Regions from separate parts of the Salinivibrio sp. AR640 genome, predicted to be linked through region 2. Evidence: riboswitches for the same ligand, from Rfam matches in the RefSeq annotation. Region 2 holds a riboswitch; the other holds the start of a gene.
What was found. Region 2 has a riboswitch for lysine ahead of BZG75_RS00350 (Na+/H+ antiporter NhaC family protein). Riboswitches for the same ligand answer to the same signal wherever they lie in the genome.
Positions count from the first base shown of each region.

Region 1: another riboswitch for lysine. It lies ahead of lysC (lysine-sensitive aspartokinase 3); the one in region 2 lies ahead of BZG75_RS00350 (Na+/H+ antiporter NhaC family protein).

Region 1 is NZ_MUFD01000036.1:5,919-10,346, forward strand. It holds gene metH (methionine synthase) at 1-1,056, shown strand, start outside; gene lysC (lysine-sensitive aspartokinase 3) at 1,095-2,471, opposite strand; lysine riboswitch at 2,576-2,763, opposite strand; gene BZG75_RS14095 (pyridoxal-phosphate-dependent aminotransferase family protein) at 2,961-4,094, shown strand; gene BZG75_RS14100 (Wzy polymerase domain-containing protein) at 4,091-4,428, opposite strand, start outside.
Region 2 is NZ_MUFD01000001.1:80,941-85,368, forward strand. It holds gene BZG75_RS00345 (thymidine kinase) at 1-330, opposite strand, end outside; gene BZG75_RS00350 (Na+/H+ antiporter NhaC family protein) at 441-2,024, opposite strand; lysine riboswitch at 2,113-2,294, opposite strand; gene BZG75_RS00355 (H-NS family histone-like protein) at 2,576-3,001, shown strand; gene BZG75_RS00360 (lytic murein transglycosylase) at 3,060-4,031, opposite strand; gene BZG75_RS00365 (YcgL domain-containing protein) at 4,042-4,317, opposite strand.

The DNA.
Region 1 (4,428 bases), on a different contig from region 2:
CAATATCCGGACTTTGTCGCGCGCTTACAAAAAGAGTATGTGTCAGTACGAGAGCAGCACCAACGCAAGACACCCCGCACTCCGCCTGTCACCCTGGACGCGGCAAGGGCAAACAAATGGCAAACCGATTGGGCCCATTACACGCCGCCCCAGCCGGCGAGGCCGGGCGTCCATGTTTACGATGATGTCTCGATAGCGACATTACGTCAGTATATCGATTGGACCCCTTTCTTTATGACCTGGTCCCTGAGCGGCAAATTCCCAGCGATTTTAGACCACGAGCTGGTGGGTGAAGAAGCACGCCGTTTGTATGAAGACGCTAATGGTTGGCTCGACCGGTTTGAGCACGAAGGATTGATCGCCGCAAAAGGGGTGTGTGGTGTCTTTCCTGCCAACAGCCTAGAGGACGATATAGAGGTGTATACTGACACATCACGGCAAACGGTGGGCACGGTACTGAACCATTTACGTCAGCAAACCAAAAAGCCACGCGGCGCCAATTATTGCTTGTCGGACTTTATCGCGCCGAAAACCAGTGGTCAGCCTGATTGGATTGGTGCGTTTGCGGTGACAGGCGGCATTGGCGAGTATGCCTTGGCGGAAAGTTATAAAGTTGTAGGGGATGATTACAACGCGATCATGATCCAAGCGGTCGCCGATCGATTAGCAGAAGCCTTTGCAGAATACCTGCACCAGCAAATTCGGATCTCATTGTGGGGCTATGCGCCCAATGAGACGCTCGATAACGACGCCTTGATCCGGGAGCAATACCAAGGGATCCGGCCGGCTCCGGGTTATGCTGCCTGCCCTGAGCACAGCGAGAAAGGAAAAATTTGGCAGTTGCTCTCGGTAGAAGCGCATACGGGCATGACACTCACCGAAAGCTATGCCATGTGGCCAGGCGCATCTGTGTCGGGGTGGTACTTCTCACATCCTGAATCACGCTACTTTGCGGTGGCTAAGATTCAAGATGATCAACGTGACAGTTATGCGGCGCGCAAAGAGTGGAGCAGCAAAGACGCGGAAAAATGGCTCGGGCCAAACTTAAACGCCTAATGAAAAAAGACCAGCACATCACATGTGCTGGCCTTTTTTTACTCAAATAAGTCAGCGTGTAACCGCTGTACGACATGGGTCGCGTCGTGATCGTCGACCACCACACAGACATTGTGATTGCTGGCACCATAGCAAATCATGCGCAGTTTATATTGAGCAAGCGCACTAAATACCGGCGCTGTCGCGCCCGGTGTGTGATTCATCTCGTTACCGATCAGCGCAACAACCGCTAGATTCGCACAGATCTCTACCTGACATAACTGCGTGAGCTCGGCGATGGCAGCCTCCGGCAGCTGCGGTGCGTCACCCTGGGTATGGGTTTGATCCAGCGTCAGAGAGACACTGACCTCCGAGGTCGTGATTAAATCAACTGAGATTTCAAAGCGCGCCAAGATCTCAAACACCTTGGCCAAAAAACCACAAGCATGAAACATGTTTAAGCTGGTCAGTGTCACCATGGTCTGGTTGCGCCTGAGGGCCACGGCACGAAAGAGCGGCGCTGAGTGCGCTTGCTCACGGATCCAGGTACCGCCTTGTTCGGGGGCTCTCGCCGCGCCGACAAATACCGGGATATGCTGGCGTACCGCGGGCACTAACGTCGATGGATGGAGGATCTTGGCACCAAAGGTAGCCATTTCCGAGGCTTCGCTAAAGCTAATTTCACTAATCGGACGAGCACGATCAGTCACTCGTGGATCGGTGGTATAAATCCCGGGGACATCGGTCCAGATGGCCAAACTTTCTGCTCCGATCGCCTCGGCGAATAGCGCGGCACTGTAGTCACTGCCGCCGCGGCCTAAGGTGGTGGTGTGCCCGTTCGCATCAGCACCGATAAACCCTTGCGTGACCACTAAATGCGTTGCTAAGCGGGGGAGTAATTGGTTCTGGCACTGAATCTTGGTTTGTTGTCGATCCGGTTGGGCACAGCCGAAGTGACTATCGGTGCGTAATAACGCTCGCGCATCGGCCCTCACCGTGGCCATGCCTCGGCTATTGAGCAAGTGAGTAAAAATATAGGTTGAGATGAGCTCACCACAAGCGACCAACGCATCCGTTAACGCTGTACTGGGAGCAGATGCTGCGGTATTTGCATAGTCGGCAATCGTTTGGTGCCAGTCATCGACTGCTGTTTGCGTGTCCTGGCAAGCGGGAAGCGCGTTTAATATCGCTTGATGGATAGCGGTGATGGCAACCAGTTTGTCTTGACGGACTTGTGGGTCGTTGATCCCTTGTGCCAGTGCAACCAAGTGATTGGTGACGCCTGCGCACGCACTGATCACCACAAAGCGGGTATGTGGGTGTTGCTCGATCACATCAGCGCTTTGTTGCATGGCATCGATAGTGCCAACGCTCGTCCCGCCAAACTTAGCGACCGAAATCGGTGGTAATGGGTTCACGTCCTTTTCCCCTCTCATCATACAAATGGGTCTTAATCAATTTATTATGGGGAACATCAGAAGTCACATCGTGACCGCGGTAGGGACCGCAAAAAAGAAGGAAGAGCAAACGGCAGGCATGGACTGCCAGAAGCGCTCCACCTGTCTTCCTGTAGGGATGACAAGTGACAGCCTGAAGGATTCAGCCTCCTAGGCCGGCAGCGTTTCGCCCCCAAGCTTACGCCACCTCGGCATTGTCTCCCCTGATTATCATACCTTGGAGTGGGGCTCCGCATGATAACTGCCTGAGAAATGCACCTCTTCTGCATGTTCAGTCCCGGGTTGGTTATCCCGTGAACAGCATTTACATTACGGGCGAGATGACAGGGTGTCAACAGCCTTTTGGTCACGATCAGTGCCTTGGCAAAATTGTCCAGCGATCACACAGTTCACATGCCAGGCAATAGGGATATGGCGAAAAAATATGCTATAACGGTCATCTGTGTGTACCAACAACAAGGAAAGGTTATGGCACGTTCAATTTCCGAGATTCAATCTTTTCAGCCCGTGGCTCGCACGTTAATGGGCCCGGGCCCCTCTGATATTTATCCTGCAGTGCTACAGGCACTCAGCCGTCCGACTGTCGGACACCTTGACCCTTTGTTTATCGCGATGATGGATGAAGTCAAACAACTGCTTCAATATGCGTTTCAAACCGACAACCCTTTTACCCTGGCGATTTCGGCGCCAGGCAGTGCCGGGATGGAAGCTTGCTTTGTCAACTTAGTTGAACCGGGTGAAAAAGTGATTGTCTGTCGCAATGGTGTGTTTGGCGATCGTATGCGGGAAAATGTCGAGCGTTGCGGCGCGACAGCAGTGATGGTCGACGATGCCTGGGGTGCGCCTGTTAGTCCAGAAAAAGTTGAGGCTGCGTTAAAAGCCCATCCGGATGCCAGCACGCTTGCGTTTGTCCATGCTGAAACCTCAACCGGCGCTTGTTCGGATGCGCAAACACTGGCGAGATTGGCGCGGGAGCATGGTTGCTTAACCATTGTCGACGCCGTGACTTCACTCGGTGGCGTGCCATTGAAAGTCGATGAGTGGCAGCTCGATGCCGTGTATTCCGGTAGCCAAAAATGTTTGTCATGTGTCCCTGGCTTATCGCCTGTCACCTTCTCACCGCGTGCTGTGGCTAAAATGCAATCGCGAACCCACAAGGTACAAAGTTGGTTTCTCGATCAAAGCCTGGTGCTTGGTTATTGGAGCGGAGAAGGGAAACGCAGCTATCACCATACCGCGCCGGTCAATAGTTTGTATGCCTTGCATGAGTCTTTATTGCGGCTCTATCAAGAAGGGCTTGAGCATGCATGGCAACGTCATCAAGACATGCATCAACACCTCAAAGCAGGGCTGGATGAGCTCGGTATCACTTTTGTGGTTGATCAGCCTTACCGTTTGCCGCAGCTTAACGCGGTCACTATTCCGGATGGCGTGGACGATGCGGCAGTACGTCAGCACCTGCTCACGACCTATAATCTCGAAATTGGTGCCGGCTTGGGCGATCTCGCCGGTAAAGCGTGGCGCATTGGCTTAATGGGCTACGGGGCACGGCATGAGAATGTGGCGCTGTGTCTGAAAGCGTTAGAAAACGCGTTACGTTAAGGCGTTAAGGTATCGGGCAAGGTATGGCGAGTGGTCCATACTTTGCTTGCTTGCGGGTATAAATAGCGCGCTTCTTGTTGAATATCGCGTGCGCGTTGATGATCACCAATTTGTAACGCAACCTGATACGCATGCTGATAGCCCGAAAAGCGTGGGCGTTGCGCGACTTGACGCAGTAAATCATCCAAATGCTGGTGGCGTGCTACGTCAGATAAGTGCGCCAAATTCGCTTGAAAGTGACGGTCTTGTTGCGCGCGGTGCAGTTTTTGCTGCCACCATGGGTGTTGCTGATACAAGGTAAAACGCTGCGAACTTAATAAGGAATCACGCAGAT
Region 2 (4,428 bases):
AGGGATCCGCAATTTATCCACGACATCGGTCAGTTCCAGTACTTGCTGCTTGGTTAAAAACTGGCTCTCGTCAATTAACAAACAGTCGACTTTGTCCTGAGATAAAATGGCCGCCACATGCTCAAACAACGACGTTTGGTTGTCATACAGATGTGCATCCGCGTCCAGGCCTATACGTGAACTTATTTTACCTTGCCCGTAGCGATTATCGATCGCGGCGGTGAACAGTAAAGGCTGCATCCCACGCTCTTGATAATTGAACGCAGATTGCAACAAGGTGGTCGATTTACCGGCATTCATTGCCGAATAGTAAAAATATAACTGGGCCATAACTGTCTCTACACGTAACGCCCTACTTCAGGGCCAACATCATTCAATACACCGGCATGCTACCGAACCCGCAGAAAAAGAAAAGCCCCGTTTATGCGGGGCTTGAAGGACTATCCTTTCAATTGACAGGGCCGCTTTTTAAGCCAAAGTAACCCCGAGCACAAAAGAATGAACGCCAGCGTCGACGCGGCTAATGACCATAACAAAGAGGCGGTAAAGCCAAGCACTAAGAAGCCAAATGTCGCAACGACTGCGCCCCCGATTGCATAAGGTAGCTGCGTGGCGACGTGGTCAATATGCCCACAGCGCGCCCCTGTTGAGGATAAAATAGTGGTATCTGAGATAGGAGAACAATGATCGCCAAATACAGCACCGGCTAATACCGCAGACAGCATCGGCAACATCAGCGCAATATCCGTCGCTGCCGCAAGATCCCCCGCAATCGGGAGCATAATACCAAATGTGCCCCACGACGTGCCCGTGGCGAATGCCATCACTGCGGCCAATAAAAATAAAACCACAGGTAACAATTGAGCAGGTAGGTTACCTTGTACTAACGAGGATAAATATTTACCCGTTTGTAAATCACCAATGATATGGCCAATCGACCAAGCAAATAGCAATATAAGAATCGCACCAAACATTGATTTAGCGCCGACCCATAACGTCTTCGCAATATCGGGCTTAGCAATGCCTTGTTTAACCGTCATCACTAGCGCAACAAACAGGCCGGCCAGTCCGCCCCACAGTAATGACATGCCGACGTCGGTATTCTCAAACGCTCCCAGGATAGAGAATGCATGATGATCAGCGGCTAAAGATTGCGCACCGGTGTAAAGCATGGCGCTAATCGTGGCGATCACTAGCACGACTATCGGAGCCACCAGATCCGCTACACTGCCATTTTCACTTTCTTCGATGCCTAAATCATCGCAAATATCAGCACAATGTTCGCTTTCATCACCTAATCGGCTGCCTTTTTTTGCTTGGTATTCAAATTGGCGCATGGGGCCAATATCAAGCTGAAACCAGACCACGGCAAACACTAACAGCAGCGCAAAAATGGCATAAAAGTTCATCGGAATCATGATGACAAACGCACCCAGTGCGGTGTAATCGGTAACACCATGCGCAACCAAGATAGAGCCAATAACGGTAATGATATAGGCACCCCAGCTGGAAGCCGGTGTAATCACACACATAGGCGCCGCTGTCGAGTCGAGAATATAGGCAAGTTTTGCCCGTGAAACATGAAAACGATCCGTGACTGGGCGAGAAACGGCCCCCACCGCTAAGCTATTAAAGTAATCATCAACAAAGATGAATACCCCAAGAAAAGCAGCCAGTAACTTCGCACCACGTTTACTCTTAATCCGGCTTTGTGCCCAATTCGCAAACGCGCGCGTCCCCCCTGATAAGGATAATAACGCGGTAATCATGCCCAATAATATTAAAAAGGCGAGGATACTCAAGTTCCAGCTGTTTAAACCGCCATCAGCGATAAATAAGCCAGTGATCACGTCCAGTAAATACTGACTAGCGGGCACAAGTGAAAAATCCGTCAGTAATACGGTGCCAAGGATTATCCCCATACCCAACGACAATAAGACACGTCGAGTTGCAATCGCGAGACCCAAGGCCAGCAACGGAGGAAGCAGTGATAAAGCGGATGAAGAAAAGTCTGTTAAGTTCATGATCTCAATATCAACCAGGTGGTTGGAGATCTACTGCAGAAACGAAGACGGTAAGGCGTGGTATTACACGGCAAACAACTTGCCTCCTACATACAGTAGCGCTCCATAGTGTGTTTCTAAGTACTATGGCAGTGCTGCTCCTATTCGGTAACAGCCCCAGCTCAATCGGTGTGATGACCTGATTGGCTTCGGCATTGTTTCCTTTTATGCGCCCTCATCGGTATCACCCTCTTGCGCATGACTCATAAACAACGCACCTCTACGTTAAGCGAAGTGCATTCTACACATCGTGCTCACTATCGCAACTATTTATGTTTGAAAAATCATCGACTCGTTGTCAGGCGTTCTATTCCTTTTCCATGCCAATGATAAACGACGCGCATTCTATTTTTTTAGACACAAGAATCAAAACGCCACTAAAACTATACGCTAGGATTGCGAATAACTTGCAAATAATGAACAATGTGGCGTATTAATATATGTAATATTGTATATTTCATTTATACTGCTATCATCCTTCTATTAACAAATAAATTAAACAGGAACCAATAATGTCTGATGCAATGAAAGCGTTACTCAACCTGCGTAGCTTACGCGCTCTTGCCAAAGAGATGTCAACCGAGCAACTAAACGAAGCGTTAGAGAAACTACATACTGTGGTTGAAGAGCGTAAAGAAATTGATCGCGAAGAAGAAGCAAAAGAACAAGAGCGTTTAGAAAAGCTAGAGAAATACCGCGAAATGTTAGTGGCCGATGGCATTGAGCCAGAAGAGCTCATGAAGCTATTAGGTGGCAGCACTAAAGCGAAAACACCAGGAAAGCGCGCAGCACGTCCAGCTAAATACCAATATACTGATAATGACGGTTCACATAAAACATGGACAGGTCAAGGCCGTATGCCTAAGGTTATTCGCGAAGCGACGGAAAGTGGTTCTGCAACACTCGACGATTTCCTCATCCCTGGCCAAGAAGCATAAACTTTTTACCAAGGAAAAAGAAAAAAGAGGCCAAGGCCTCTTTTTTTGTTATAGGGTATCAATCAAATTTAATTCTATCGGCTAAATGACTAACCGCCAGAGCAAAGTAATGCGAGCGGTTCCACTTCAATAAGCTTTGATAATTATTGTAGACCAAATACGCTCTCCCCTTTTCATCATCAGGCTGAATGAGCCATGCTTTGATGTCGACCTTGGGTAACGCTTGGCCGTTCATGCGTCTTACGCCTTTCGTCTGCCAGTCACTTAACAATAAGCCCTTGTCTGCTCCGGTACCGAGTAGAGACCGATCAAGCTGTTCTGGAACTTGAACTTGCCGACCCCATGTGTAGGTATCATCCCAACCAGCTTGTTTCAGATAATTCGCTGTCGATGCAAAAACATCGGCCTCCGTTTGCCAAATATCCTTTTTACCATCTTGGTTGCCATCCACAGCGTAATTAATAAACGAACTGGGCATAAACTGAGATTGCCCCATTGCTCCCGCCCATGATCCTTTCATGTCTTCGGGGGCAATATGACCTTGCTGTAATATTGTCAGTGCTGCCATGGTTTCTTTACGGAAAAAAGCTTCTCGACGGCCATCAAATGCCAATGTCGACAATGCCTCAATCACATTATAACTGCCTTGGAGCTTACCAAAGTTACTTTCAACGCCCCACAGGGCAACAATAAAACGTGGTTGCACCTGGTATTGTTCACCCACTTTTTTTAATGCGTCATAATGCTGATTGTAGAGCTTTTTCGCTTGCGCCACTTTCCAGTCTGGTACCGCACGGGGAATATACTCGTCTAAAGTAAGGCGCCGCTCAGGTTGATTTCGATCTGAGCTTACCGCACGTTCATGATATTCAATCCCGTCAAACGCTCGCTCGAGCAATGCATCGCTAATCCCTGCCTCACGAGCTTCATCTTTTAATGAGGCCACATATTGTTCAAATCCTGGCTTGGCCATCACTGGGCTAACGATTAATGCAGCCGCCATACAGGCTGAAATCATACCTTTGCGCATAGTCTTCCTTTTACAGTTTTTCGTTTCTGTTACGAATAGCCTGCAGCGCTACGTCCGGAGGTGGGGGCAGCTGTACAAAAAACCCCTCCTCTTGCAGGCTTTGCTTTACCTTGGTGATATTGACCACCGCAAGCTTTTCACGCTTGTCTAAGTCAATCATCATTGCGAACTCTGGTTGCCCAAAGCTGTTCATCAGCGCCTCTGGCACATCATCGAATTTATCTTTCTCTGCAAGATAAAGATAGGTGCCTTCTTTCTTTTTGCTTCGATAAATTGCGCAATACATCTCAAAAGTCCTCACGAGCATGCCATAAAACAGGCGATAAATTGTCATCCTCGGGCAAAGGTTTGTTAAACTTTACCGCAAAGTGTATCAAAACACGTATTTGCGGTGGTT